2 regions of the Shewanella sp. SM101 genome follow, and region 2 is predicted to be linked to the other one. Evidence: predicted binding sites of a transcription regulator. Region 2 holds the regulator's gene; the other holds the start of a gene.
What was found. Region 2 encodes LexA, which represses DNA repair genes until DNA is damaged. Its sites were predicted from a motif close to TACTGTATNNNNATACAGTA; they were not measured.

Region 1: the regulator LexA is predicted to act here: its motif matches at 2,291-2,310, upstream of recG (ATP-dependent DNA helicase RecG).

The regions. Positions count from the first base shown of each region.
Region 1 covers NZ_JAKKRH010000015.1:90,065-105,223, forward strand. The annotation lists gene L5M38_RS10425 (tetratricopeptide repeat protein) at 1-341, shown strand, start outside; gene L5M38_RS10430 (sensor histidine kinase) at 460-1,539, shown strand; gene L5M38_RS10435 (DNA-binding response regulator) at 1,539-2,135, shown strand; gene recG (ATP-dependent DNA helicase RecG) at 2,327-4,402, shown strand; gene L5M38_RS10445 (DUF3014 domain-containing protein) at 4,606-5,502, shown strand; gene L5M38_RS10450 (beta-ketoacyl synthase chain length factor) at 5,840-6,577, shown strand; gene L5M38_RS10455 (lysophospholipid acyltransferase family protein) at 6,570-7,445, shown strand; gene L5M38_RS10460 (phosphopantetheine-binding protein) at 7,429-7,683, shown strand; gene L5M38_RS10465 (acyl carrier protein) at 7,693-7,941, shown strand; gene L5M38_RS10470 (hypothetical protein) at 7,941-8,489, shown strand; gene L5M38_RS10475 (AMP-binding protein) at 8,486-9,850, shown strand; gene L5M38_RS10480 (thioester dehydrase) at 9,843-10,229, shown strand; gene L5M38_RS10485 (glycosyltransferase family 2 protein) at 10,223-12,100, shown strand; gene hutH (histidine ammonia-lyase) at 12,097-13,671, shown strand; gene L5M38_RS10495 (acyl-CoA thioesterase) at 13,668-14,099, shown strand; gene L5M38_RS10500 (outer membrane lipoprotein carrier protein LolA) at 14,099-14,899, shown strand; gene L5M38_RS10505 (MMPL family transporter) at 14,902-15,159, shown strand, end outside.
Region 2 covers NZ_JAKKRH010000017.1:57,938-73,096, forward strand. The annotation lists gene ctaD (cytochrome c oxidase subunit I) at 1-215, opposite strand, end outside; gene coxB (cytochrome c oxidase subunit II) at 225-1,757, opposite strand; gene L5M38_RS11235 (cell division inhibitor SulA) at 2,161-2,673, opposite strand; gene lexA (transcriptional repressor LexA) at 2,670-3,290, opposite strand; gene plsB (glycerol-3-phosphate 1-O-acyltransferase PlsB) at 3,451-5,874, shown strand; gene mtr (tryptophan permease) at 5,874-7,130, shown strand; gene L5M38_RS11255 (VOC family protein) at 7,279-8,052, shown strand; gene L5M38_RS11260 (ribonuclease T2) at 8,129-9,295, opposite strand; gene L5M38_RS11265 (efflux RND transporter permease subunit) at 9,514-12,654, opposite strand; gene L5M38_RS11270 (efflux RND transporter periplasmic adaptor subunit) at 12,664-14,205, opposite strand; gene L5M38_RS11275 (heavy metal-binding domain-containing protein) at 14,227-14,487, opposite strand; gene L5M38_RS11280 (hypothetical protein) at 14,766-15,159, opposite strand, start outside.

The DNA.
Region 1 (15,159 bases), on a different contig from region 2:
AATCCGCCAAGGCGATTGCCAGTGCCGAACAATTAGAACCACAAAATCCACGGGTCGCATTGGTTAAAGCCATCGCCGCCTATAACACGCCAGCTATGTTTGGCGGCAGCATGCAAAATGCTAAGACCTTAGCCACTACGGCCATAGAAAGATTCGCCCAGCCTTGCGACAACATTTGCTGGGGTGAAGCCGAAGCCTACACGTGGCGCGGGCTCGCTAAACAGGAATTAGGCGATAGCCAAGGCGCGATTGAAGATTGGCAACAAGCGATCAAAGTACAAGCAGATTACGGTTGGGCAAAATTTTTGCTTCAACAAAATCAGCAATTAAGTGCAAAATAGACAAAGTTGTTAACGGGGATCTATGGCGCTGACGATAGCGCCAATCCCTAAAAAGAATAAATTAAAACAGATGCCATCGGTGGGCATTCAACAACCAACTCAGTGACACAGAGGCATCATGATAAGCACTCCGCTTCAGCTCGAACGAAAACTTGCTTGGGTGTATTTGATAAACTTAGTGTTTTATCTGATCCCACTTGCCATAAATCCCTATCCAAGCTGGAAAATCGCCCTCAGTTTTGCCGTGTTAATCCCTTTTATTGCCAGTTATTTTTGGACCTATAAGTGCAATAGCCGTAGCGCCTATCTGCCCATTCTCATTATGGTGGCCATAGCAATAGCGATCACACCAATCAACCCAGGCTCTATCTCGCTATTTACCTTTGCCGCTTTCTTCATTGGCTTTTTTTATCCTCTCCGGACCTGTCTGTTGGCTATTGCAGCCCTCATCGGCCTGCTGTTTGCCCTCAATGAGATTTACCACTTTAACAGTTACTACTTTCCGCTTTACGGCTCGGGATTAGTGCTCGGCGTGGGCATGTTTGGTGTCGCCGAACGCAGACGTTATCGGCATAAATTGAAAGAACAGCAAAGTGCCCAAGAAATTACCACCTTGGCCACTATGCTTGAGCGTGAACGTATCGCGCGGGATCTACACGACATTATGGGGCATAGCCTATCTTCCATCGCCCTTAAGGCTGAGCTAGCCGAAAAGCTAATCGCAAAACAAGAATATGAACTCGCATCAACCCAATTGACTGAGCTAGGACAAATTGCGAGGGAAAGTTTAAGCCAGATCCGCCACACCGTGTCAGACTACAAACACAAGGGCCTAGAGAGTTGCGTGACGCAGCTTTGTAAATCCTTAAGGGATAAAGGCTTAAGTGTCGAGCTCAGTGGTGAGCTACCCAAGCTAGGTGCAAGCACAGAAAGCCAACTGAGTTTGATCCTCACCGAACTCATTAATAATATTCTTCGCCATAGCGGTGCAAGTGAATGCTCTATCCACTTTTCTAAGCAATCAGACCGCCTGCTGCTAGAAGTCAAAGACAATGCCGCGGCCAAACCTTTTATAGAGGGTAATGGCCTCACTGGTATACGCGAGCGTCTCGACAGTTTAGGCGGCAGCTTGAGCTATAATCTCGAACAGGGATATAGATTTACCGTCAGTTTACCTTTGCAGGGAGCAACACATTAATGAAGATTTTATTGGCGGAAGATCAAGCCATGGTGCGAGGAGCACTCGCCGCACTCCTTACGCTTGCAGGGGGTTTTAGTATCACCCAAGCGAGTGACGGCGACGAAGCTCTAAGCTTACTCAAACAGCAAAGTTTTGATCTCTTACTAACAGATATCGAGATGCCCGGCCGCACAGGTTTAGAGCTGGCCACATGGTTAAAGGAGCAACATAGCCAAACCAAGATAGTGGTCATTACCACCTTCGGCCGTGCAGGCTATATAAAACGTGCCATCGAAGCGGGTGTGGGCGGCTTTTTGCTTAAAGATGCGCCCTCGGAAACCTTAGTCAACGCGATTCAACAAGTAATGGCGGGAAAACGAGTGATCGATCCTGAACTTGCGATGATGGCGATTGGCGATGTCGACCCACTCAACGACAAAGAACGCCGCGCTCTTCGCCTCGCTAGCGAAGGCAAATCCACCTCCGACATCGCCGAAACTCTTTTTATCGCCGAAGGGACTGTTCGCAACTACCTCTCTGAAGCCATAGCCAAACTCAATGCCAGTAATCGAATCGATGCAGCCCGCATTGCCAAGCAAAAAGGCTGGTTGTAATAACACTCACTGTTAACCACGCTTTCAGCCTAACGATATCTTATCAACAATTTTGTGGTCTTAAGGCCACAGAAGGATATTAGCTATGCTTCCAAACAAAATTTGATAACACCCTAATTCCCCTTGAGATTGCCTTACGCTTATTCTCTGTTAATATATGTATAAATTCACAGTGATTGAGTGCTAACGACTTGCAGCAATTGGATCTTGTTCCGATCACCGACCTCAAAGGCGTCGCCAAAAAGGTCGCGGAGAAACTCGCAAAGCTCGGCATCACAACAGTACAAGATCTGCTGTTTCACTTACCCCTGCGCTACGAAGACAGAACCCAAATCTATCCCATTGCCGCCCTCAGCCTAGGCGGTTATGGCACTATAGAAGCTGAAATCCAATCGACACAAATCATCCAAGGCCGCAAGCGCATGCTGGTCTGCAATGTGCGCGACGATACGGGCAGCTTAAGTCTGCGCTTCTTTAACTTTTCTGTCGCCCAGCGTAATGCCATGCAAAATGGTTTAATGATCCGAGCCTATGGTGAAGTGCGCCGTGGTAGTCATCAAGCTGAGATAGTGCATCCAGAATATAAAGTCGTCTATCCCGGTGAAGATGTTCACCTAAGCGATACCCTAACGCCGATTTATCCCACGACTGAGGGCTTAAAACAGGCGAGTTGGCTAAAGCTGACCGAGCAAGCTTTGGCATTACTGGAAGATGGCGGTTTAACTGAGCTGCTACCACCTCAGTTGCAACCGAATAACATCAGCCTTAAACAAGCGCTGCAGACGCTACATCGACCTCCTGCGGGGAGCTCTCAGTTCGATTTAGAGTTAGGCCAACACCCAGCCCAGCAGCGACTGGTGCAGGAAGAGTTGCTCGCCCATAATCTCAGCATGCTACGCCTAAGGCAGCGCAGTAATTTAGATGCAGCAGTGACCATGCAGGCCACGGGGCAGTTGCTCAATCCCTTCCTTGCCGCTTTGCCCTTTAAGCCCACAGGCGCCCAGCAAAGAGTGGTGGCCGATATAGGCAAAGATTTAGAAAAGCCGCACCCTATGATGCGCTTAGTGCAAGGGGATGTGGGCTCGGGTAAAACCTTAGTCGCGGCGATGGCTGCGCTGCAAGCGATTGAAAACGGTTATCAAGTCGCCATGATGGCGCCGACCGAGCTATTGGCCGAACAGCATGCAACTAACTTTGCCGCTTGGTTTGAACCACTCGGGCTTAAAGTCGGTTGGCTAGCGGGTAAACTTAAAGGCAAGGCAAGAGCGCAATCCCTTGCGGATATTGAATCCGGCGCAGCCCAAATGGTGATTGGCACCCATGCCATCTTCCAGCAGCATGTGGTCTTTAATAAACTCGCGTTAATTATCATAGATGAGCAGCACAGATTCGGCGTACACCAACGCTTAGGTCTGCGGGAAAAGGGCGTGAGCCAAGGTTTCCATCCGCATCAATTGATCATGACGGCAACGCCGATCCCGCGCACGCTAGCGATGACAGCCTATGCGGATCTCGACACGTCCATTATCGATGAATTGCCGCCGGGACGAACTCCAGTAACCACAGTGGCGATTGCCGATTCACGCCGCAACGAAGTGCTTGAACGGGTGCGTAACGCCGTCATCACAGATAAACGTCAGGCCTATTGGGTGTGTACTCTGATTGAAGAATCCGAAGTGCTCGAATGCCAAGCCGCCGAAGACACGGCCGAAGAACTGCGCCTCGCCCTGCCCGAGCTCAATATTGGCCTAGTGCATGGCAGATTAAAGAGCGCCGAGAAACAGCAAATCATGGCCGACTTTAAGGCAGGCATTATTCATCTACTGGTAGCGACAACCGTGATTGAAGTGGGCGTCGACGTGCCTAATGCCAGCCTGATGATCATTGAAAACCCTGAACGTTTAGGTCTAGCACAACTACATCAACTGCGCGGACGAGTCGGTCGAGGCGCCATCGCAAGCCATTGTGTGTTACTCTACAAGGCGCCGTTGAGCCATACCGCCACCCAAAGACTGAGCGTACTCAGACAAAGCAATGATGGTTTCATCATAGCGCAGAAAGATTTAGAAATTCGTGGCCCGGGTGAAGTGCTTGGCACTAAGCAAACAGGACTGGCTGAGCTCAAAATTGCCGATCTGGTGCGCGATCAAGCTTTGATCCCACACATTCAGAAATTAGCGAGCCATGTAATGGCGCAAGCTCCCGAAAAAGTCGATGCAATTATTTTACGTTGGCTCGGGCACAGACAGCACTATGTGCAGGCTTAGGCCGCAAATATTAAAGGGTAAAGAACGAGGCGTAACATCAGCCTTTACTCGAAATAAATTGTTTATGTTCAGCTAAGCGCTATAGACAAGCGCATGGAAACTTGCAAAATGAACCTGCGGCCTTCAAATAGCCCGCTCTTGCACTTTAATGTTAGCTGCATGTATTCACCAAGTTACCTTGACACTCAAGCGAAGGATGTAAAATGCAAGTTAATCAAGATGATAGAATAACACCTCAAGAGACGTCTTCTAGCAGCAATCGCTTTGCGCTTTTTGCGATAGTGCTCGTCGTGCTACTTTCTGCCGGAGGATATTATTACTACAGCGGTGATTCTGACTCACCTAAACTCATTCCTAACGCCCCTATTGTATTGCCTGAAACACCGCCATCTGAACCTATGACGCTCGAAAGTGCGCCAGAGCCTGAAACCACTGAGACGACGCCTGCCGTTACAGAAACGAACACCAATAGCACTGAAACCACTGCAGTGGCAGAGCCTGAAGTTGTCGTAGAACCTGTGCCTGTGCTGGCTGAAAGTGATGCATTTGTGCAACAAAAAGCCCTCGCCATGATCAATAACAATGTGTTGAGTTCTTCGTTAGTGCAGCAAGATCTCGTCCGCCAATTTGTGGTATTCGTGGATAACCTAGCTCAGGGTGAATTAACCCGTAAAGTTAGCCCACTTAAAGGACCAGAGAAGCTGTTCTCAGTCTCAGAAATCACCAACAAAGTGTATTTAAATCCTGAGGGGTTCCACAGATACGACGCCTATGTTGACTCGATTGCCAAAATGGACGAACAGAGCTTAATCACAACTTACAAGCAACTGACGCCGCTCCTAGAGGAAGCCTTTACCGAACTCGGCTACAGCAACGCCAAATTTAACGACAGAATGCTGCAAGCGATTAAAATGTTACTCGCAGCACCTATTATTGAAGATCCGATTGAGCTGAATTCAATTAGCGTTAACTATCAATTCGTTGACCCTAACTTAGAGGCACTACCCAGTGCCCAAAAACTGTTGATCCGTATGGGTCCAGAAAATACTCGCAAGTTGAAAGTAGCGCTGCGTAAAATCGAGAATCAATTGTCGCAATAGGTTATCAAGCTCATGCCAAAAGGCGCTCAGTGCGCCTTTTTTCATTTTAACCTGTAAGTTAAAGTGTATGCGAAATCAGATAGCCACTGCGATATTTGTTACTCAATGTCGAATAAGTGCTGTAAATCACAGCACTTGATCCCATTCCGTTAACCCGCACAATGCAAATGGCTTCATAAAAAGAAGGGGCATAGTGTAGAATGACCACGCTGTAGAGGGCATTTCGAGCGTCATTCTTCTAACGCGTATACTCCTCACTATGGTATGACAATCCATTAATGTTCTAACTTAGTTAGGGATAACTAAGACAGCTTAAATTTAGTGTCGAGGCAAAGTAGTGCAACTAACATTCAGCATTCTCTCTTGGGGCGCTTGGGCCCCCCAATATCAGCACCATCAAAGTTGGCAAACTTGGTGCGAGAGTTCGGCTGAGCTCAATCTCGATACGCCACCACAGTCGGATACCACCGCTCCCGCACTCAAACAAATTCCCGCCATGCAGCGCCGCCGTTTTAGTCGCTTGACTAAGATGATGTTAGAGGTGAGTTTTCAGTGCGAAATGCCTGCAAATTGTCGCTCTATTTTTGCCTCGCGCCATGGAGAGTTGCAGCGCACCATTGGCCTGCTCGAAGACATTATCGCCAAACAGCCCTTATCGCCCTTAGGTTTTAGTCAGTCGGTGCACAACACCGCCAGCGGCATTTTTGGCATAGTGGCGGCCAATACAGCGCCTTCAACTTCAGTTGCGGCGGGCACAGAAACCCTGTCCCAAGCTATGGTCGAAGCCTTCGCCCAATTACATCAATCGCCAGAACCATTGTTATTGGTGTTCGGTGATGATCCAGTGCCTCCTGTGTACGATGAGTTTACCCAAGAATTTGAATTACCTTTGGCCCTAGGCCTACAGCTCGCGCCCTTCGATACACCCGCTTCGGCCAAGCTCACGGTGAGCCGCATTTCTAAAGCAACAGCTTTAAATCCGCTGACCTATGGTGCATTTATCCACGCCCTAGCGACGGCACAAAATATTTCAGGCTGCTTATCCCAATGGCATTGGAGACTTGAGCATGTTTGATGTAGCCCACAGCCATGACGCCGCTAAGGATCATCAAGATTCAATGCTCAATGCCGCTTATACCTTGCCGGAAACTCGCCGCAAAGGGCTGAATTATGTGCCACGTTGGCTAGGTGGCGTGAGTTGTTATATCGCCTTTGGCTTAGGCGGCTTATTAAGCTCCTTGACCATTCTGCCGCTACTACGTTTTTGGCCAGGCACACCAGAGGCGCGGATTATTCGGGTACAAAAGGCCGTGCATTTAATGTTCAAAGGCTTTGTCGCCATGCTCACTTGGGCTGGTGTGATTAAGGTCAGCAGCCACGATGCCCAAAAATTACATGATGCCAAAGGCGTTATCGTCATTGCCAACCACCCCAGTTTAGTGGATGTGGTGGTATTGATAAGTCTCATGCCCAATGCGGGCTGCATAGTCAAACAAGCTTTGTGGCGTAATCCATTTTTGCGTGGTGTGGTGTCCTGCGCGGGTTATATTCCCAATCGCGGCGCCGAACTCATGCTAGAGGATTGCCGCGAAGTGCTCGCAAGAGGCACCAATTTGATTATCTTCCCCGAGGGGACGCGCACGGTTGTCGGCGCGACCATTAACCACTTTGCCCGCGGCGCTGCCAATATCGCCTTAAGGGCCGAAGCGGATATTTTACCTGTGGTACTACGTACCAATGTGCGTGGTTTGACAAAGGAGCAACCTTGGTATGAAATCCCAAGGCAAACCATGGGAATGGCCGTTGAAATCGGCACAATCGTTTCTTACCAGAAGTACCAAGCGGCTTTAGGTGAGCATGCAAAAATGGCCCGGCAGCTGACGCGGGATCTTGAACATTACTATAAACAACAACTCGAAAATAATTATGAACTTAAACAATGAAATAAAGCAGTTAATCATCGACTGTCTCGATCTAGAAGACGTCAGCATTGATGATATTGAAACCGATGCACCGCTATTTGGCGAAGGTTTAGGCTTAGATTCTATCGACGCCCTCGAGCTCGGCTTAGCCATCAAGAAAAAATTTGATGTCAAAATCGAAGCCAATTCGGATGCCACTAAGGCCCATTTCCACAGTGTTGCCAGCTTAGCTCGCTTTATCGAATCACAGCGTCCATAGGAGAGGAATATGCAAAATCGTGAACAAATCCTCGCTATGCTGACCACTATTTTAGTGGACGAATTCGAAATTGATGCCGAGGCGATTACGCCTGAGGCCAACCTGTATGAAGAGCTCGATCTCGACAGTATTGATGCAGTCGACTTAGTGATAAAACTGCAGCAACTGACAGGTAAAAAGATCCAACCCGATGAATTTAAATCAGTTCGCACAATCAACGATGTGATTAATGCTATCGAAGGTTTAGTTAAAACCTAATGCGAGCCTTGCTACAGGTCTTAACCGCCCTAACTTTGCTGGCCTACCCCGTTGCCGTGTATTTAGGGCTCAGTTACTTGCCTGCTGGCACCTTAGCGCTCGTGCTGTGTTTATTGCTGATAATGCGGCTAATGCTACAAAAGCAAAAGGTTAAGACATTAGTTTTACCACTATTGGTGGGGATTGTGCTCACGGCAGGCAGTTATCTTGCCAAGCGCAGTGACTGGCTGCTGTATTACCCAGTAGTGATAAATCTCACTATGCTGGCGCTGTTCAGTTATTCACTGCACACTGGCCCTAGCATGATCGAACGTTTAGCCCGTTTGAAAGAACCCGATTTACCGGATGAAGCCACTGGGTATCTTAAAAAAGTCACGCTACTTTGGTGCGGCTTATTTATCTTCAATGGCACTATGGCGGCTTACACCGCTGGCTTTACTAGCTTAGCAACCTGGACCTTGTATAACGGTTTGATTGCATACGTACTCATGGGACTGCTCCTCGGTGGGGAGTGGTTATATCGCAGCTTTTGGTTGAAGAAAACATGACACAGCTACTCAAAAACTGGTTAACCCAAGGGCCCTTTGCCCAACAACTGATCAGCTTTAATCACCACGACATAGTCACAGGTGCCTTATTTACCAATCAGGTGGCGTATTTTTACGAGCAACTGCTAGCAGCGCCAGAGAAAAAATGGCTGCTCGCGAGTGATACCAGCGATCTGTTTGCTGTGGGTTTATGTGCGGCGCTGTTAGCAGGCAAGGAAATTATCTTACCAGCCAACACCCAAACGGGCACGCTGAGCGAATTAACCCACCAGTTTGAAGGTATATTGTCGGACAAGCCATTGTGTGAAAGTCAGGCCTTTATTCTACTGAGAAAAGAGCTGAGCCTGCCGAGTAAACCTTGGCCGGCGAGCGAGGCTATCGGCGAACTTGTGCTATTTACCTCCGGCAGCAGCGGCGAACCTAAGGCGATCCGTAAAACACTTCAGCAATTAGACGTTGAAGTCTCAGTGCTCGAACATACCTTTGCCGAACATTTACCCCATTGCAGTGTGGTTTCCACGGTTTCCCACCAGCATATCTATGGCCTGTTATTCAAGATTTTGTGGCCACTCGCCGCCAGCCGGCCGTTTTTAAGTGAACAGATTGAATACCCAGAAACCTTAAGCTATTACACTGCCTTACTGCCAAACCTGTGTTTGATCAGTAGCCCTGCCCAGTTATCGCGTTTACCTAAGGCTTTAGAGCACGAGCGGCAGCTGCGCTCACCTAGCTTAGTGTTTAGCTCTGGCGGGCCCTTAAGTTTTGCGGCGGCTCAAGGGATCAGCCAATGCTATGGTCACTTGCCCATCGAAATTTTTGGTAGCACAGAAACGGGCGGCATCGCCTATCGCCGTCAGCATGAGGCCGATGAACCTTGGCAAGTGTTTGACAGAATATCGATAGATCAAGATCCTAGCGATGGAGCCTTGCTACTTAAATCACCCTATTTGGCCGACGATGAATGGCTGCGCTGCGAAGATAAAATCGAACCAACCGAAAATGGCCAGTTTAGACTCAAGGGCCGACTCGATCGCATTGTTAAGATAGAGGAAAAACGTCTATCACTGGCACAAATGGAAACGCTGCTCTGCAGTCACGCCTATGTTGAGCAAGCGGCACTTGTCGTATTGCCGCAGTTTAAATCCCAACTGGGCGCGGTAGTGACCCTCTCCGCACTTGGCCGCAGTGTGCATCAAGAGCAGGGAAAACTCAGTATCAACAATGCGTTAAAAGCACATTTACTGACGCAATTTGAGCGAGTCACGCTGCCACGCCGCTGGCGTTATCCCGATATTTTGCCGCTGAACACTCAGGGTAAGCGTGTCACTGCCCAGTTAGTCGAGTTATTTGATCATGATTAAATCGAGTTTACCGCCGATCCTGCATTCCAATATCGGCATGGATAATATTGAATTACGTCTGTTAGTGGCGGCCGACCTTGAATCTTTTAAGGGACATTTTCCCGAGCAAGCCGTACTGCCAGGCGTGACGCAATTAGATTGGGCGGTGCGTTTAGGCTGCCAATATTTTGGTTATTCAGAGGCGGTTGCTAACTTAGAAGTGCTTAAGTTTCAGCAACTCATACTGCCGGGGCAAGAAGTCACCCTAAGCATTAGCAATAATGCGGCTAAGGGGAAACTCACCTTCGCCTATAGCGATGGTGAAAACCGCTACGCCTCAGGTCGTATCGCCTTCGATATCTCGCCAGTTAACAGCAGCGATGGGGCGAGCCAGTGCTAACACCTCCCAGCGACTTAGTTGAGTCGGCGCCCATTAAGCTCGCCTTAGTGATCCCCAATTACAATCACAGTGCCGCAATTGCCCAGACCTTGGCCGAACTCGCCCAATTTAATCTGCCCTGTTATTTAATTGATGATGGCAGCAATGATGAAACCCGTTATCTGCTGCAATCCTTAGCCCAAACCTATCCTTGGGTGACTTTGCTGCTGCATCCTTACAACCGTGGTAAAGGCGCTGCTGTGATGACGGGCCTACGCCGAGCCTACCGCGATGGCTTTAGTCATGCACTGCAGGTCGATGCCGATGGTCAACACAATCTGGCCGATATTCCAGCTATGGTAGCCAAGGCGCAGGCTAAACCCGATGCGCTGATTTCAGGCAAACCCGAGTACGATGAATCCGTGCCTAAGGGCAGGCTTTATGGCCGTTATATCACCCATTTTTGGGTGTGGGTCGAAACCTTAAGCTTTGATATTCAAGATTCTATGTGTGGCTTTCGCGTTTATCCCCTCGCCGCCACCGAGCGATTACTGTGCCAGCAAGCCTTAACGGAGCGAATGGATTTTGATATTGAAATCCTCGTCAAACTCTACTGGCAAGGGGTGGAAATTTTATTCCAGCCGACTAAAGTGATTTATCCCGAAGGTGGTGTTAGTCACTTTCAAGGTGTGGCCGACAATGTGCGCATCACTAAACTGCATACCAAGTTGTTTTTCGGCATGCTCAAACGCCTGCCTTGGCTATTGAAGCGTAAATCACAGCGACAAGCCGCGCAAAACTCCCATTGCTCGTCAGCAACATCATCGACTTCAGCAACATCATCAACTTCAGCCACCCATTGGTCGGGCATGAAGGAGCGCGGCAGTTACTGGGGCATCAAACTCCTCGCCGAGAGCTATCGTATTGGCGGCCATTGGTTGTGCCGCGCCATTATGTATCCGGTGATTTGCTATTTCTTTCTCACGGGCAAAGTCACCCGCGAAGCCTCGTTAGATTTCCTGCGCCGCGTGCAAATGCTTGAGCCGCAACACCCTAAGCTCAATCAGCCCATAGGCTGGCGCGATAGCCTGAATCACTTTTTAGCCTTTGGAAATGCCGCACTCGATAGAATCGATGCATGGTGCGATCGCATCCAATTGAGCCAAGTGGATTTCCCCGATCGCCAAGTGCTGGCCGACCAACTCGAAAGCGGTAAAGGCGCCGTGTTATTGGTGTCGCACCTTGGCAATTTAGAACTCTGCCGCGCCATTTCGATCCACCAGCGCAAAGTCAAAGTGAATGTCATGGTGTTAACGAGCCATGCGGAAAATTTCAATAAGGTACTCAAACAGTTAAATCCAGATAGCACGCTTAATCTTATTCAAGTGACCGAGCTTAACCCCGCGACGTCTATGCTGTTGCAGCAAAAAATAGAAGACGGTGAACTGGTGGTGATAGCGGGCGATAGAACCTCACCGAATACCCAAGGTCGCGTCCTGTACGCGCCCTTTATGGGGCAAGACGCAGCGTTTCCCCAAGGGCCGTTTATTTTGGCAGGTTTACTCGATTGCCCTGTATTTTTAATGTTTTGCCTGCGGGAACAGGGCCGTTATCGGGTGCATTTAGAGCACTTCGCCGAAACACTTAAAGGCCCAAGGGCGGGCAGAATGGACAGATTACAGCAGGCGGTAAATCGCTACAGCGAACGTTTAGAATACTTTGCCAGACGCGAGCCTTTGCAATGGTTTAACTTCTTCGATTTTTGGCGTAAAGACAGCGAGTTAGAACGCGTATCAGCCAATTCAGTACAAGCCGATGCTGTAACAGCAGAGTCAACATCACCGCAGATCCCAGAGCAGGATCATAAGACAGACAGGACTAGTCATTCATGAGCCACACCCAAGCCGCCGACTCAAAGAATCAATCAGACTTAAAGACTATTGAGTTCGGCCGTCAATTTCTTACCTTAGAACAAGTGGTTGCCGTCGCCAAGGGCGCACCAGTTAAGCTCTGTGATGATGCGGATTATCAAGAATACATTCAAAAAGGTGCGCGCTTTATCGATAGCCTGCTGCACGAAGAAGGCGTGGTTTATGGTGTAACCACAGGTTATGGCGACTCTTGCACAGTCAATGTGAGCTTAGATCTGGTCCACGAATTGCCACTGCATTTAACCCGCTTTCACGGCTGCGGTTTAGGCGAGACCTTAAGCATAATGCAGGCCCGCGCTGTGATGGCTTGCCGTTTAAACTCCTTAGCCATTGGCAAATCTGGCGTGACCTATGAGCTATTAAAGCGCATCGAAACTTTGCTCAATCTCAACATAGTCCCTGTAATCCCAGAAGAAGGTTCGGTCGGTGCCAGCGGTGATTTAACGCCGCTGTCATATTTAGCCGCCGTGTTAGTCGGCGAGCGCGAAGTGATTTACCAAGGTGAGCGCCAAGCGACTCAAGCTGTGTACGCTAAGCTCAACATTATCCCGCATGTCCTGCGTCCAAAAGAAGGCTTAGCCCTGATGAACGGCACGGCTGTAATGACGGCCTTGGCCTGTTTAGCCTTTGATCGCGCCCAATATCTTGCCCGCTTAAGTAGCCGCATTACCGCTATGGCTTCGTTAACGCTAAAAGGCAACTCGAACCATTTTGATGAAATCTTATTTGCCGCTAAACCGCATCCGGGGCAAAACCAAATCGCCACTTGGATACGGGAAGATTTAAATCACCACGAACATCCACGTAATTCTGACAGGCTGCAGGACAGATATTCCATCCGCTGCGCGCCGCACATTATCGGCGTGTTGCAGGATGCGCTGCCGTTTATGCGTCAGTTTATCGAAACCGAAGTCAACAGCGCCAACGACAACCCGATTGTCGACGGCGAAGGCGAGCATATTCTCCACGGTGGCCATTTTTACGGCGGCCATATCGCCTTTGCGATGGATTCACTTAAGAATACTGTGGCTAACTTAGCCGATCTTATCGATCGCCAAATGGCGCTAGTGATGGACCCTAAGTTTAACAATGGCTTACCTGCCAACTTATCCGGCTCAACTGGCCCACGCCGCGCGATTAATCATGGCTTTAAAGCGGTGCAAATTGGTGTGTCGGCGTGGACGGCAGAAGCGCTCAAGCACACTATGCCCGCCAGCGTATTCTCACGCTCGACCGAATGCCACAACCAAGACAAGGTGAGCATGGGCACTATCGCCGCCCGCGACTGTATGCGTGTGCTGCAATTAACCGAGCAAGTCGCCGCGGCCGCCTTGCTTGCCATGACCCAAGGTATTGGCCTGCGTATCGCACAGAATGAGCTGAACGAAGCCTCGCTCACGCCTTCATTGGCGAAAACCCTCGCTCAAGTGCGCGCCGATTTTGAAACCTTAATCGAAGACCGACCGCTTGAAGCCGTGCTGCGCCAAACCATAGCTAAAATCCAAGCGGGCGAATGGGAAGTGTGCCGATGAAATCATTGCTCACTATCGATATGGAAATGCAAATTCCCTTCCACGATGTGGATTCCATGGGAATCACTTGGCATGGCAATTACCTGCGTTATTTCGAAATTGCCCGCTGTAAACTGCTCGATGAGCTGGGCTACAACTACCGCCAAATGCAAGCATCTAACTATGCATGGCCTATTATCGATTTACAGATTAAATACGTCAAAGCCAGCACCTTCGAGCAAAAAATCACAGTGCGCGCCGAGTTAGTCGAGTGGGAAAACCGCTTAAAGATCAATTATCAAATTCGCGACGTTGAAACGGGTGCGCGCATCACTAAGGGTTATACCATTCAGGCAGCGGTCGATATGAGCACCCAAGAATTGTGCTTTGTTACCCCAGAGGTGTTCCGTAACAAAATAGCCATCCTGCTCGCTAAGGTTGAAGACTAATGAACTCAGTACTCGCGAAGAGCTCTGTGCTGGCGAATAATCCTGTGCTGGCAAAGTGTGCATTACTCCTCTGCCTTGCTTGCGGCTTGGCTTGTGCTTTGATAACCCTGCCACTCAAGGCAGAAACCTTAGCAGAGCCCGGCGCTTATCAAACACTCTTTAGCCAAAGTGCGGATACCGCGCAGCTTGTCGCCCTGAGCCAAAAACTTAACTTGGGCGAAACGGTGCGAGGCCAGTTTGTGCAATATCGGCAATTAAAGGTGCTCAAAAAGCCGTTAATCAGCCAAGGCCAGTTTATCTTCGATCAGACCCAAGGGCTGATATGGCAACAGATAAAGCCCTTCGAATCCCTGCTTATTTTAAAAGATAAGCAGCTTATTCAGCGCGATAGTCAAGGTCGAGTACAAGTCAGCAAGGCTGATGCATCGGCGAGCGCCGCCGCTATGGGCGATTTATTGCCCAGCCTAGTGCGCGCTATGCTCGGCGGCGATATTTCCGGTTTAAGCGAAAACTTCGAGCTGCACTTCCTCATCACAGACAGGTTAAAAATAGAAGGCTTGAGCACAGACGGCCAATGGCAATTAGGGCTAACGCCCAAAGATCCCTTAATGAAAAAAGCCATCGCCAATATGGTGTTAGAAGGTAGCGATGTGTTGCAATCCTTAGTGCTGCTGAGCGCCGCGCCGAGTGTGAGCCCGCAGGATATGACCCGCATCGACTTTAGTGCGCTTTCCCAAGGTAAACTCAGCGAAACCGAATTGACGCAGTATGCTGTGGCGATAGAGGCGAATAAACCTTAACCATGGCCGCCAATTTCACCGCGCGCGCCAATCAAGCGCTAATACAATCATCCCCTAAATGGCGCCTCGCCATTTGGTTGCTATTGATGCTGTCTGCCAGTCTATGGACGTTGCAACTCTGGCAAAACGGCGCAAGGGTGCAGAGCGATATTCTCGCCATGCTGCCGCATTTACAGCAGGATAAACTCACAGAGCGCGCCCTTAACCAAGTTGAAGCGACGCTCGCCGATCAAGTCTATATTGCGCTCGTCGCCAAGGAT
Region 2 (15,159 bases):
TTGGGCTCGACCAATTGTAATCCAGGTTGAAAGAGTTCAGCGCGGATCACCATGGCCATAGCGCCACCGGTTAAGAACATAATGAAGCTGAACCATAAATACAAAGTACCTATGTCTTTATGGTTGGTGGTCAGCAGCCAGCGCATGATGCCCTTTGGCGCACCATGATGATGGTCATCATGGGCTGCGGTTTGATCTTGAGTCGTTGTGCTCATCATTATCCCCTACTGTCCATGACTTGCGATATCAGCAGGTTGCACTGTATCGCCGGTATTGTTGCCCCAAGCATTGCGTTCATAGGTAATGACTGCTGCAAGTTGCTGTGGGCTAAGCTGTTTGCCAAATGCCTGCATAGCCGTGCCCGTTTTGCCGTGCATCACAATATCGATGTGATTGGCGACTGGTCCAATGGCGATAGCACTACCCACTAGCGCGGGGAAGGCGGGTGGTATTCCTGCACCTGTCACTTGATGGCAGGCAGCGCAGAAGGTCGCGTAGACAGTTTCACCTTCGGCCATGAGGGCGTCATGGCTGAGTGTGGGGAGGCTTGCGGGATCGATTGCAGCTGAGACGTCTGCAGGTGCGGGTGTCGGAGTTGTACTGCTTGGTACCGCGGCGGATGTTTGTGCAGAATTGCCGTTCATGTACTCGTTGACGTCTTTGGCTTGCACTGCATCGCCAGTATTATTGCCCCAAGCATTACGCTCGTAGGTAGTCACTGCCGCGATTTCTTGTGCAGTCAATTGCTTACTAAACGCTTGCATGGCTGTACCCGTTTTACCGTTGAGCACAATTTCAAGGTGGCCGCTGATCGGTCCCGTTGCTATCGGGCTACCTTTAAGGTGCGGAAATACGCCTTGCAACCCTTCGCCATTGGGCTGGTGGCAGGCTGCGCAGTGCCCGAGGTAAACTTGTTCACCTTGAGTCATCAACTCTTCTTTACTTAGGGTTTGTGATAAAGCGGCTTGAGCGGCTTCAGCCGCAGCACCTGCGGCTTGTTTCTGCTCTGTTACCCAAGCCTCAAACTCGGCTTCAGGTAACGCTTGTACTACGATAGGCATAAAACCATGGTCTTTTCCGCAAAGTTCGGCGCATTGACCGCGGTAAATGCCGGGTTTGTCGATGCGAGTCCAAGCTTCATTGATAAATCCAGGGTTGGCATCTTTCTTAATTGCAAAGGCGGGTACCCACCAAGAATGGATGACATCCTCTGAAGTCATCAGAAAGCGGATTTTGCGGTTTATCGGTAGAACGAGCGGTTTATCGACTTCCAATAGATAGTTTTCACCCTTGGTTTCGGTGCCTTCGATTTGTGCTCTGGGTGTTGTCAGTATGCTATAAAAATCAATATCTTGATCGAAATAGCTGTAATGCCATTTCCATTGGGAACCCGTGACTTTTACGGTGAGATCGGCGTTACTGGGATCTTCCATTGCGATTAAAGTTTTTGTCGCTGGAATCGCCATTAAGATCAAAATGATAAATGGCAGAATCGTCCAAGCGATTTCAACTTTAGTGCTTTCGTGAAAGTGGGACGCGACAGCGCCTTTGGATTTTCTGTGGTTGATCATGGCGTAAATCATGACGCCAAAGACCACTAGGCCTATTGCGCAGCAGATATACAAGATGGTCATGTGCAAGTGATAAACCTTGCCACTGATCTCGGTCACGCCAGGGGTCATGTTGAACCGCATGTCCGCGGCGGTCAACGGTGGTGCGAAAAGCACCACGAGTAAACAATACAACAATTGCTTCACAAGACTTCTCCTCTGCCAATTGCGAATAGCAACTACAAAGAAGAGCAACACAGTAAGTCTCAACTCTATGCAAACTCTTCAGTTCCCAAAAAAGCTTTTTTGACTTCAACGTGCGTTGGCGGCTGTTACTTTTAATCAAGTATTGTTACTGCTGGTAATTAGCCACGCTGGCACATACTGCTGAAATAAATCTGTTCTCTATTTTTAGTGGCGCTTCGAGTTCGATAAATACTCGATTCATTGACCACGGAAGGTGATATATCACCACCGACTTAACCAACCATACTTGCTGTTTAAATATTGATCAAGATCACTTATTTATCTAATTATCTGAAAAATTGCCAAAAAAAAGCCTCACATTCATAGGTGAGGCGGCTTTCAAGGTAAAAAATTAAATGAATATTTAATGTACAGCGCTAAAAAAAGATTGCTGACCGAAGAGATTGCCTTGCTCAATGCGTACGTCGGCATGTAAGTGACTGTTTACGTCTTCAAGCACTATACCCATAGCTCGGGCACTTTTAGCCACGATTTGTAGGCGTCGATTATCCCGCGCATCTAATGATTGAGTCCAAGTAATGACTGCACTGGACGTACCACTTGTTAGGGCTTTTTCCATCGCCCACAGGGTTTCGACTTCATCTTTAGCATGTACCAGCAAAACTCTATCCATACGCACACCTGCGCTAGCGAGTGTTTGCTTGTAGCCAATACTTGGAGGGTTGATGAGCACTAACCAACGGCCCTGTTGGCTTAACTGAGCGAGTTGTGCACTCAGATGAATTAATTCTTGGCGACCTTGAGTCTTGGTTGGCATACAGGCGATAGGCGCATGGTGCCAGTCATAGTCGGCATCACGGACTTCATCGAGCCACAAGCCCGGATGGCGGGGGGCATTGCCAAGTAGTTTATTCATAGCCAATCTCCATTACGGATCACACCGACGGCGAGTCCTTCAATTGTTAAACTTTGGAAGCCTAAATCCACTTTAATCGGGGAGTAATCTTCATTTTCGGCATGTAGATAGACCACATTACCTTTTTTTTCGAAACGTTTAACAGTGACATCGTCATCGACTCTAGCGACAACCACTTGACCATTTCTAGCTTGTTCTACTTTATGAACTGCCAGCAAATCACCTTCGAGAATGCCGATATTTTTCATGCTGTCGCCTTTTACTCGCAGTAAAAAATCGGCGGCGGGATGGAACATGCTTGGGTCGACTTGGTAGTACTGTTCAACATGTTCTTGGGCGAGGATAGGTTCACCCGCGGCCACTTGGCCGATGAGCGGTAAACCTGTTTCAGTCAAATCTTCGATTTCCGCAGGCAGACGAATGCCCCGAGATGTGCCTGGCATGATCTCAATGCAGCCCTTTTTCGCCAACGCTTTAAGGTGTTCTTCAGCCGCATTGGCGCTCTTAAAACCTAAACGGGTTGCGATTTCTGCCCGAGTGGGTGGCATGCCAGTATCGGCAATATTTCGTTTAATTAGCTCTAAAATTTCAGCTTGGCGTGGCGTCAAAGGTCTCATGGTGTTTCCTGTTTTTCTATACAGTTACTGTTAGTATATACAGTATTATTTGCAGCGCAAGTATTAACCACTTTTTAGCTATGTTGGAGAGAATTAGCGAATATTGCCCATAGTCTGGTATTCTATCGGGCTAGTAAACGCACTTAATTGCATAAGAATAATGCCTAAACACGACTCTCTTTGGTTGAAATCATTACGTTGGATCCAAAAACACTTAGTGCACACTATTGTGGTGCCTCAGGATCCCTTTGCCGATCTGAATCTGGATGCTTCCAGACCCCTTGTTTATGTGATGAAAACAGAATCCCTCAGTGACATAGCTGCTTTGAGCGAAATAACGGCTAAGTTAGGTTTACCAAGCCCTTATGAGCCTCTAGTGGCTAATGGTGTGACTGCGCCTCGGGTTGTCTGTCTTCAAGGACGTAAGCCACTGTTTGGCGAGCGTGCTGGTAATGAGCCTTTCCTCGAATGCTTTATGCGTTTGTTAGCCGTGCATAAGGAACGTCCTGAATTGGATATTCAACTGGTGCCCGTGAGCTTGTATTGGGGTCGCACGCCAGGGAAAGAAGACGACACTATGAAGGCGGCCGTATTTGAGCGGGAAAACCCGACTTGGTTGCGCAAGTGCTTGATGATTCTGTTCTTAGGTCGACATAACTTCGTGCAGTTTTCGAATGCCGTATCCCTGCGTTACATGGCTGACGAACATGGCACCGACATGGGGATTGCCCATAAGTTAGCACGGGTTGCGCGCGTGCATTTCCGTCGTCAACGTAAGGTAATGACAGGGCCTGTGCTGCCAAACCGCCAAGCACTGTTTCATTCGTTACTCAAATCTGAGTCGCTGCGCAAAGCGATTCAAGAAGAAGCCGCCAGTAAAAAGATTTCTGAGACCCAAGCGCGCGAGACGGCTATTGAGTATCTCGATGAAATCGCTGCCGATTACTCAGACAGTTTAGTGCGTATTGCCGAGCGTTTTTTAACTTGGCTGTGGAACAAGCTTTACAGCGGGATCAACATTAAAGGCGCCGAGCAAGTTCGGCAGTTACACCACGATGGCCACGAGATTGTTTATGTGCCTTGCCATCGCAGCCACATGGATTACCTGCTGTTATCGTATATTTTGTATTATCAAGGCATGGTTCCGCCGCACATTGCTGCCGGCATTAACCTCAATTTCTGGCCCGCGGGACCTATGTTCCGTCGCGGTGGTGCCTTCTTTATCCGCCGTAGTTTTAATGGCAATAAGCTGTACACCGCAGTATTTCGTGAGTATTTAGATCAGCTGTTTGCTAAAGGTTATTCGGTGGAATACTTCTCCGAAGGTGGCCGTTCACGTACTGGCCGTCTGTTGGCGCCGAAAACTGGCATGATCGCCATGACGATGAACAGTGTGCTGCGCGGTATCGAGCGTCCAGTCACGCTAGTGCCTGTGTATTTAGGCTATGACCATGTGATGGAAGTGGCGACGTATCATAAAGAGTTAAGTGGTAAGAAAAAGAAAAAAGAATCTGTGTGGCAGGTGTTTGGTGCGATTCGCAAACTTGGTAATTTCGGCCAAGGTTATGTGAACTTTGGCGAGCCGATTACTCTGCAAAACTTCTTAAATGAGCGCGCGCCAAACTGGCGTACTGAGTTGGCCGATGATCCTGAGCAAAAACCAAGCTGGTTAACGCCAGCGGTAAACGTGCTGGCGAATCGAGTGATGACGAATATTAACGATGCGGCGGCGGCGAGTTCGGTGACCTTGACGAGTTTAGTGTTGTTGGCCACAGATCAAAATGCCTTAGAGCGCAGTCTGCTGGAACGTCAGCTTGATCTGTATCTGACTCTACTCAAAAAAGTGCCTTACACTACTTATACTTCGGTTGCCGAAGGTGATGGTAAGCATTTAGTGCAGCAAGGTTTAGAGCTGAACAAGTTTGTTGTTTGCGCCGATCCTTTAGGTGAAATTGTGTCTATCGAGACGAGTCAGGCAGTGTCTATGACTTACTATCGTAACAATATCATCCACTTATTTATTGTACCGTCATTAATTGCGAGTTGTTTAACGCATAATGAGCAGATCCCGCGTCAGCAAGTTGTGTCAATCGTTGCCGATTTTTATCCACTGCTGAAAGCCGAACTCTTCATGGGCATTAAGGATGTACCTGCCTATGTCAATCAAGTGCTGGATTTCTTCATTGAACAAGGGTTAGTGGTTGAGACTGATACCTTAACTGTCGTGCCTGAACACACTAGCCAACTATTATTGTTAGCCAGTTCAGTGAGCGAAACTCTGCAACGCTATGCCATTATCTTCAATCTGTTAGCGAACAGACCTAAGATGGAGCGCTCAGAACTTGAGTCTGAGAGTCATCTACTTGCCCAGCGTTTAGGCGCTTTGCATGGCATTACTGCGCCAGAGTTCTACGATAAGAAACTTTACGGCACCTTGAGCGTTAAGCTCAAAGAATTGGGATATCTAGCGGATAACCAAGATAAGTCCAATATCAATCGCATACGAGATCAAGCCAATAGCTTATTACGTCCGTCAGTGAAACAAACGATAGTGGCGAGTGTCACCGCGGAGCATACAGTTTAATGGCAAATCATATGAATGCGGCTAAGCATAAGCCCGCAGGTAAGTCCTTGCTCGGCGGCGCCATGATTATTGCTGGCACGACCGTAGGTGCTGGGATGTTTTCTCTGCCCGTGGTCGGTGCAGGTATGTGGTTTGGCTATTCGATTTTAATGTTATTGGGCATTTGGTTTTGCATGTTGATGTCGGGCTTATTGCTACTCGAAACCAATTTGCATTTCGAACCGGGTGCTAGCTTCGATACTTTAAGCAAGCAAACCTTAGGGCAGTTTTGGCGGATAGTGAACGGCGTTTCCATCGCGTTCGTGCTGTATATTTTGACCTATGCCTATATCAGCGGCGGTGGCTCGATTGTGAATCACAGCTTGCAGGGCATGGGAATTGAGTTACCGCAAAGTGTGGCAGGGCTAGTGTTTGCCATAGTATTGGCGAGCATAGTGTTGATCAGCACTAAGGCCGTGGATCGCATTACCACGATTATGCTCGGCGGTATGATCATTACCTTCTTCCTCGCGATCGGCAATTTATTGATCGAAATTGATGTGACTAAGTTGCTCGAACCCGATGGTAATAACAGCTTTTCACCTTATCTGTGGGCGGCGCTGCCCTTTGGTCTCGCCAGTTTTGGTTACCATGGTAACGTTCCCAGCTTAGTGAAGTATTACGGCAAAGATTCCTCCACCATTATCAAGGCGATTTTCGTCGGCACCTTTATCGCACTGGTGATTTATGCCTGTTGGTTAGCGGCAACTATGGGCAATATTCCCCGCAGCCAGTTTATCGACATTATTGCCCAAGGCGGCAATATGGGTGTGTTGGTGGGCGCTTTGTCTGAGGTGATGGCGAGTAGCTGGTTAAACAGTATGTTGACCTTGTTTGCCAACTTGGCTGTGGCTTCATCTTTCTTAGGGGTGACCTTAGGTTTGTTCGATTATCTCGCCGATTTGTTTGGTTTTGATGATTCACGCTCTGGCCGAATGAAAACCGCGTTAGTGACCTTTGTGCCGCCAACGATTTTAGGATTACTGTTTCCCGATGGCTTCTTGGTGGCGATTGGCTTTGCGGCATTAGCGGCAACTGTATGGGCGGTAATTGTCCCGGCGCTGATGGCCTATAAATCGCGGCAGTTGTTCCCCGATAGCACAGGTTTTAGAGTGATAGGCGGTACACCGCTGATTATTCTTGTGGTGTTATTTGGCATAGTCACGGGTGCATGTCATCTGCTCGCGATGGCAAATTTACTGCCGCAATATTCCTAATTTGTTGTGATGATTTAAGCCCTCCATGTGAGGGCTTTTTTGTCTTTAGCGGTTGAGTTTTGTCTTACAGATCTTTTTAACCTGAATACTGGACAGAAATACAAACTCAGGCTTAACTCGAATGATTGTTAAAACAAAGGAGCCGATAATGAAAATGACTCAGTACGCACAAGGACATGCATGTTGGGTTGAACTTGCAAGCCATGATTGGCAGGGAACAACAGCATTTTACCAAGCGTTATTTGGTTGGAACTCGGTTGAAATGCCGATCCCTGAAGGTCACTTTTCGCTATTTAATTTAGCGGGAGATGACTTAGGCGCCATGTATCAAATCCCTGAGTCAGAAGCACATATCCCCAGCCACTGGCGTATCTACTTTGCCGTCGATGATATCGATGCCAGCATTGCAGAGATTCAAGCGGCGGGCGGCCAAGTGCACATGGGGCCGCATATTGTGGGTGATGCGGGCGTGATGGCGCAGGTGAGCGATCCTGAAGGCGCACGCTTTGCTTTATGGCAAGCGAAGAACCACATAGGTGCTCGCCGTCAGGGTGAACTCAATACCCTTTGCTGGGTTGAGCTGGCTTGCAAAGAGCCGCGTACTGAAGAAGCCTTTTACTGCAAAATCTTCCCTTGGACCAACATGCCGAGTGACATGCCTGACATTGAATACTCAGAATGGCAGCTTAATGGTCAATCCATCGGCGGCATGATGACGATAATGCCCGAATGGGGCGATATTTCTCCCCATTGGCTGCTTTATTTTGCAGTAGCCGATTGCGATGCATTTGCAGAAAAAGCCCAAGCGTTAGGCGCGCAAGTGTGCATACCGCCTAGTGATATCCCTGATGTGGGACGATTTTCTGTCATTGCTGACGCCCAAGGCGCTACCTTTGCGGTGATCAAGCTTAATCAGATGTGACTGGCATATTAAGTGCTGTCATTAAGGTTAAAAACGGCGACGCTAAATCGCCGTTTTTATTTGTCTAACTATTTGTTTAATTAGCGTTATCAATCATGATTGTTTCAGGGCAGGAGCCTTTTGAGGCCTTATTGGCTTTGGCGAGTAGGCTAGGTAAGGAGTCAGAAGTTTTAATGACTTCGGGCAAGTTAATGCGGATTTCACTCAGTAATCCCTTGCCACATTCAAGACTCATTTTAGTGTGAGCGCCTTGACCGAAGCTGCTATCAAAACTTTGGTTTAACTCACTTTTACTGACACTCTTACCTATGTTGTCATGAATAAATTTTTGTACCCATGCCGAGGCATTGACCGCTTGGGTCAGCTGGGTTGCCAATAAAAAGTACTCGTTAGGGTCTTGGCTACGGCAAGTGCCGTGTTTCCACCATTCGTGGCGTTCTAAACAGGTGCCATATTGGGCGCTTGGCATGACTTCTTCTAAATTTTTGCGCACCGATGGATTCAGTTCAAACTCTGGATAAGTACAGAAATCATTCGGTTGCAGTTTGACTGTGCTGCAATAGCCATATCGCGTGCCGCATTGTTGTTTATTCGGCCACAGTCCGTGCAGGCTGAAGTGTTGCCATTGGCTCGATTCTGGCGTTTGGCTGAGGGCGCGACATTCGGCTTTACGGCGGCCATAGAGTTCACAAAAGGTGCTTTGCCAGCTTAATGCCAGCACGTTGGCGTCAAATTCACCGCCGATTCGGCATTGATTTCCTTGGCGTTTCTCTGGGGTACCATGCTCTTTAAGGCTATCTCGGCTTTTTGCTTTGATGTCCGATGCCGTGGTGGTTTGCGCCGGTTCCGCCGCCGTTGCAGGTGTTGATAAATTACTGTCAGCAACATTAGATAGATATTGACCACAATCGCCGCTGATCCAACGCATGGGAGACTTCACCGCATTGGTGCGCACTCTTAGCCAATCAGGTTTAGCACTATTGCCGAGGATTTCAAGTACAGGGTAGCGCTCACCAATATTGCTCTGCCATTGGTCTGGATTCGTCTGCTTATTTTTCGATTGAAATAGCTCACAGCGTTTGTCGGCAACGAATTCACCGGTTGCGGGTGCGGCAAAGGCGGGTGCTGTAATGATGAGCGCAGCGCATAAACCGAATGCGGCAAGTAATGCGCGTGATGGGGTTTTAAGGGAAAGTGCTTGCGGCCATATCCGGCTGATGGTTAAACAAAATGACTTGGTCATGTGATGGAATCCTTCCTGCGGCAGTGAATTGAGTCAATTCTGTGTGGCACTGAGTCAATGGTACACATAAGCGCTATAAACTTAGAGGCTTATTTTACCCAGAGTGGTATATGGCACTGTTGTAAAATTAGATTTTTAATCTGATTGAATGAGAAAATCCCCTCAAACTTTAATGGTTTGAGGGGATTTTTATCGGTGTTCTAGCGCCGTACACTCAATTACGCCGCGTCTTTCTTTAATTTACGCGAGTAAATCAGTAGATAAAGTGCGGGTAGTACAAACAGTGACAGTAATGGGGCCGTAACCATGCCGCCGACCATAGGTGCGGCAATTTTCTGCATCACATCGTTACCCGATCCTGCACCCCACATAATGGGGAGTAGACCGAAGAAGATGGTCGCTACTGTCATGGCTTTGGGGCGGATCCGCATAACGGCACCTTCCATTAACGCTTCTTTTAAGTCGCTGACGCTGTGGTAATTATCTTTCTCTTGTCTGTGCTTGATGGCGTTATTGAGATACACCAGCATTACTACCCCAAACTCGGCGGCTACACCCGCTAAGGCAATCATACCGACGGCGACTGCCACTGAGATGTTGTAATCCAGTAGGTATAACAGCCAAGTGCTGCCGACCAACGCGAAGGGGAGGCTGAGCATGATAATACTGGCCTGAATGGTGGAGCCAAAGGTCATCATCAGCAGGATGAAGATGACGGCTAATGCCATAGGGATCACTTGCTTAAGTTTTGCATCTACCCGCTGCATATATTCGTACTGCCCTGCAAAAGTGTAGCTGTAGCGCGGGGGCACCTTGAGTTCGGCATTTAAAGCTTTCTTGGCGGTCGTAATATATTCGCCGATAGACGTGCCTTCAATATCGATAAACACCCAAGAGATTAAGCGACCGTTTTCACTGGTGAGCATAGGTGCGCCATCGGTGATTTCTATATCCGCTAAATTTCGCAGTGGTAGATAATTTCCCGATTTAGTGATCACAGGGAGTTCGCGCAGCTTTTCGATATTATCGCGTAGCTCACGGGGATAACGTAGGTTGATGGGATAGCGCTCAGCCCCTTGTACCGACTCGCCAATATCCATACCGCCAATGGCGTAACGCACGACATCTTGAATATCTTGCAGTGACATACCGTAACGTGCGGCCACATCGAGTTTGGGGGTGATATCGATATAACGCCCGCCACCACTGCGTTCAGCATAGGCTGACTTAGTGTGTGGCACTCTACTGAGGATGGCCTCTATTTCTGCCCCTAGATTTTGCAGCTCGTTGACATCGGCGCCGGTGATCTTAATACCGACGGGGGTTTTTATCCCCGTCGAGAGCATGTCAATACGGGTTTTGATGGGTTGTACCCAAGCATTGGTGAGTCCTGGTACTTTGACGGTTTGCTGTAGTTGGGCAATGATGCCATCTAAGGTCATGCCTTCACGCCATTCCTCATGGGGTTTGAGCATGATAGTAGTTTCAAGCATGGTCAGCGGCGCGGGATCGGTCGCGGTTTCGGCGCGGCCTACCTTGCCAAACACGCGGGCCACTTCGGGCACGGTTTTAATCAAGCGGTCGGTTTGCTGCAAGACTTCGGCGGCCTTACTGGCACTGATACCGGGCAATGCCGTTGGCATGTAGAGCAAATCGCCTTCTTCAAGGGCGGGCATAAACTCACTACCCATGCGGGTCATGGGATACCAAGCACTGGCCAGCGCGACTAACGCTAACATCAGGGTGACTTTAGGAAATTTAAGCACCAGTTTGAGCGAAGGTTGGTAAAGCGCGATCAAGAAGCGACTGAGAGGATTGCTGCGTTCGCTGGGAATTTTGCCGCGAATAAAGTAACCCATCAAAATCGGCACTAAGGTGATCGATAAAAAGGCCGCCGCTGCCATGGCGAAAGTTTTAGTGTAGGCCAGTGGCGCGAATAATCGACCTTCCTGCGCTTCGAGTGCGAACACAGGCACAAAGCTTAAGGTGATAATAATCAATGAGAAAAATAACGCAGGGCCGACTTCAATCGACGCTTCGGTGACGATGCGCCAATGCTCCTTAGTATCGGGCTCGCGATCATGTTTGGCTTTGAAATGTTCTAAATGCTTGTGCAGGTTTTCGATCATCACAATCGCGCCATCCACCACGGCGCCGATAGCAATGGCGATGCCGCCAAGGCTCATGATATTGGCGTTCACACCCATCTTATTCATCACGATAAAAGCGATAAGGATGGATAGCGGCAGGGTTATCACGGCCACGAGTGTGGAGCGCGCATGCAGCAAAAACAGTAAGCAGACTAAGCCAACCACCAACATTTCTTCGACGACCTTGCTAAACAAGTTGTCGACGGACTTAAGAATCAAGTGGGATCTGTCATAGGTTGGGATAATCTCAACCCCATCGGGCAGGCCCGCTTTGAGTTCTTCGAGTTTAGCTTTCACCGCATCTATCGTCGCTAAGGCGTTTTCGCCGTAACGCATCACCACAATTCCGCCAACGACTTCACCTTCACCGTCGAGTTCGGCTATACCGCGGCGTGAGGCTGGGCCTTTGCGCACAGTGGCGACATCTTTGAGTAATAAACCTGTACCAGAAGGGCTGGTGATACCAAGGGGAATTTCACGAAAATCCTCTAGCGTCTGGCGATAGCCTTTGGCGCGCACCATGTATTCGGCTTCGGCCATTTCGATCACTGAGCCGCCAGCTTCGCTATTAGCTTTATCGATCGCTTGTTTAATGCTGGCGATATCGAGCTTATAGATCGCCATTTTATCGGGCTCAAGCACTATCTGATAGGTTTGCTCCATGCCGCCGACGGTGGCAACTTCAGACACGCCTGCCACGCTTTGCAGCTCTAGCTTGAGATACCAATCCTGCAGACTTTTGAGTTGCGATAAATCTAAATTGCCAGAGCGATCGACCAGCGCATATTCATACACCCAACCGACACCGGATGCATCGGGACCGAGTGAAGGTTGTACGCCCTGGGGTAAACGGCTGCTAATTTGACTCAGGTACTCGAGCACCCGCGAGCGTGCCCAGTAGATGTCGGTGCCATCTTCAAAAATCACATACACATAGGAGTCGCCGAACATGGAATAACCACGTACGGTTTTGGCGCCTGGTACGGCTAACATGGCGGTCGACAAGGGATAAGTCACTTGTTCTTCAACCAATTTAGGCGCTTGGCCCGGGTAAGGGGTTTTAATGATCACTTGTACGTCGGATAAATCCGGCAGCGCATCAAGCGGCGTTTTGCGCAGCTCCTGCACGCCCCAAACTGTGATCATGATGGCGATAATCAACACCATCAATCGCTGCCTGATTGACGCCTCGATAATATATTTCAACATAACGCGCTCCTAGTGCTGATGACCGCTGCTTAAACGCATTAAGCTGCCCTTGAGACTGGCTTCGGAGTCGAGTAAGAATTGCCCCGAAATCACCACACGTTCACCTTCATTCAGGCCTGAAATAATCTCGGCTTTACCTTGGCTCATCATGCCGACTGTGACGGCCTTGGCGGTAAAGCTGTCATCGGTTTGTTTGACGATCACGCGGTTTTCTTTACCCGTCTGAATTAAAGCTTCCTGCGGGATCACGAGCACATCTTTATTCGGGCCACCGAATAGCGAGACTTTCGCGAGGGTTTTAGGTCTTAAATCTACGTCGGCATTGTTGAGAACCACTCGTACTCGCAGGCTGCGAGTGACTGGGTCAAGCTCAGGGTAGATATAATCGATCGTGCCTTCGATGCCACTGATATTCATGGCGGGAACGGCAATTTCGGCCTTTTGACCTTTAGCAATCCAGCTTTGCTCATTCTCGAATACGTCGGCAATCACCCATACCTTAGAGAGATCCACTAGGGACATGACTTCGGTCGAAGGCTGAATGTACATGCCATCACGAACGTCGAGGGCTTTAACTATGCCATCCTCTTTGGCGTAGAAAGGTACGCGATACTGGGTTTGATGTGACTCGGCTAATTGTTTGATTTGTCTGTCGTTAAAACCGAGGAAAGATAAGCGTAAACCCGCATTGCGCACCAAATCTTTGTAGCGGCCTTGGCCGTTTGCTTTGGCGGTGTCCATGGCGAGCAGGTAGTCATCTTGGGCGTTAATTAAATCGGGAGAGTAGATCTCGTAGATCAGTTGGTCTTTCTTGACGGTATCCCCCACGGATTTGACCATGAGCTTTTCAATCCAGCCAGTGACGCGGGCATGGATATGGGTGATCTGGCTTTCGTCGTAATCGATTTGACCGACGGTTTCGACAAATTTCCACAGTGTGTCGCGTTCAACCTTGGCGACTTTGAGTGCCAGCGCTTGCTGCATACTGCCGGAAACATTGATATTGATTTCTTGGGTATTGCCGCCCGTTTCGACTTTTTCTAAGTTCATGCCGCAGATAGGGCAAGTGCCGGGCACATCGCTGATGATGTGAGCATGCATAGGGCAAACGTACTTGATTGTTGTCACGTGGTTTTGGGCTTTAACTAAGCTGTCGGCCTTAGGTGTTGGGGTATCGAATACCTGGCTCGAAGCTTTCGCTGCCAAGATTTGTCCATGCTCAGAGGCTTGGTGATCTGCGACTTGATGCTGTGCATGCTCGGCCGCAGAGTTTGCGGTATCTTGTTTCTCAACTAAAAACATATTGCACTTAGGGCAGCGACCAGGCTCATGGCTGAGCACTTCGGGATGCATAGGGCAAGTGTAGGTTTTTACTTGATTTAACGAATTATTTTTAGGCGCTGTTGCAGAATTTACTGCAGCTTCGGTCGCCACGGGCTCTTGTGTGCTCGCCAGTTGGGCATGGCTCAACCAAGGCGTACCTAAGAGTAAGCTACTCAAGATCAGTACGGCTTTAGGGGTCTGCTTTTTTACGGTTTTAAATGAATTCATATGCCTCATCTCCAGCCTAGCTTAGTGGTGTTTGTGGGCGTTTTTTGCCGCACCTTCAGCCGGTTTTGCTTCTATTGCCTTTGGCTCTAAGTTCATACCACATTGAGGGCAAGTATCCTCTTTGCTGCCAGTCACTTCAGGGTGCATAGGGCAAACATGGGTATGTGCTTGTTCCTGTGGATTGGCATTGTCGTGTTGATGTGCGTGCGGCGCGGCCGTCGCAAACACGCTTGTGCTGGTCAGCAAGAATGTGATTAAGGCGAGATTAGTTAGTGTTTTCATATTATTCACTCCATCGGATTAACGGCCGAATACGAGCGCATAAACGTCAGTGAGCACAGTGGATCAAAGCGGTTCGCTTCGATAGACGAATTGATGCCACAATTTGGCATTCGGCTCAGTAATCAACGTTTTGCTAGACTCGGGTGCACGATTTAATGATAAGGCACCACAATAAACGGCTAAATAGGGCGTTAGCTTAGGGCTAACAGCATTGTCGTTTTAGCTTGGTCGTTTGGCTTTTTTTAAGGGTTTATTTGCCCAATAAGCACAAAGTAGAGCTAGGCTATCGGTGGTTTAAAGGCCGAAGACAAAGAGATAGAGTGGAAATGAGGCATAGGAGTGGCCATTGCAGTATCGCTCATGCTCACACTTGGCCAGAGGTGTGGGCTGAATAGAGTGCCAGCGACTGAAATCGTCAAACAATGACCACAATCATTTGAACATGATGTGGTGCCATCACAGCAATGCTGTTTCGCGCCGGGAAGCATTTTATCGTTGCAGCAATCCGTGTTGGCCATTGAATGTGAGTCAGAACTGTTCTCCGTGTCCATCTGCATCATTGTAGCGTGGTGCATTTGGGAGGAAACCTCATGATTCATCGCACTCATATCCATAGTGTGTGGCACCATGGCGTGACCATTAGACACGACACTTTGCCCGACGAGTGCGAGT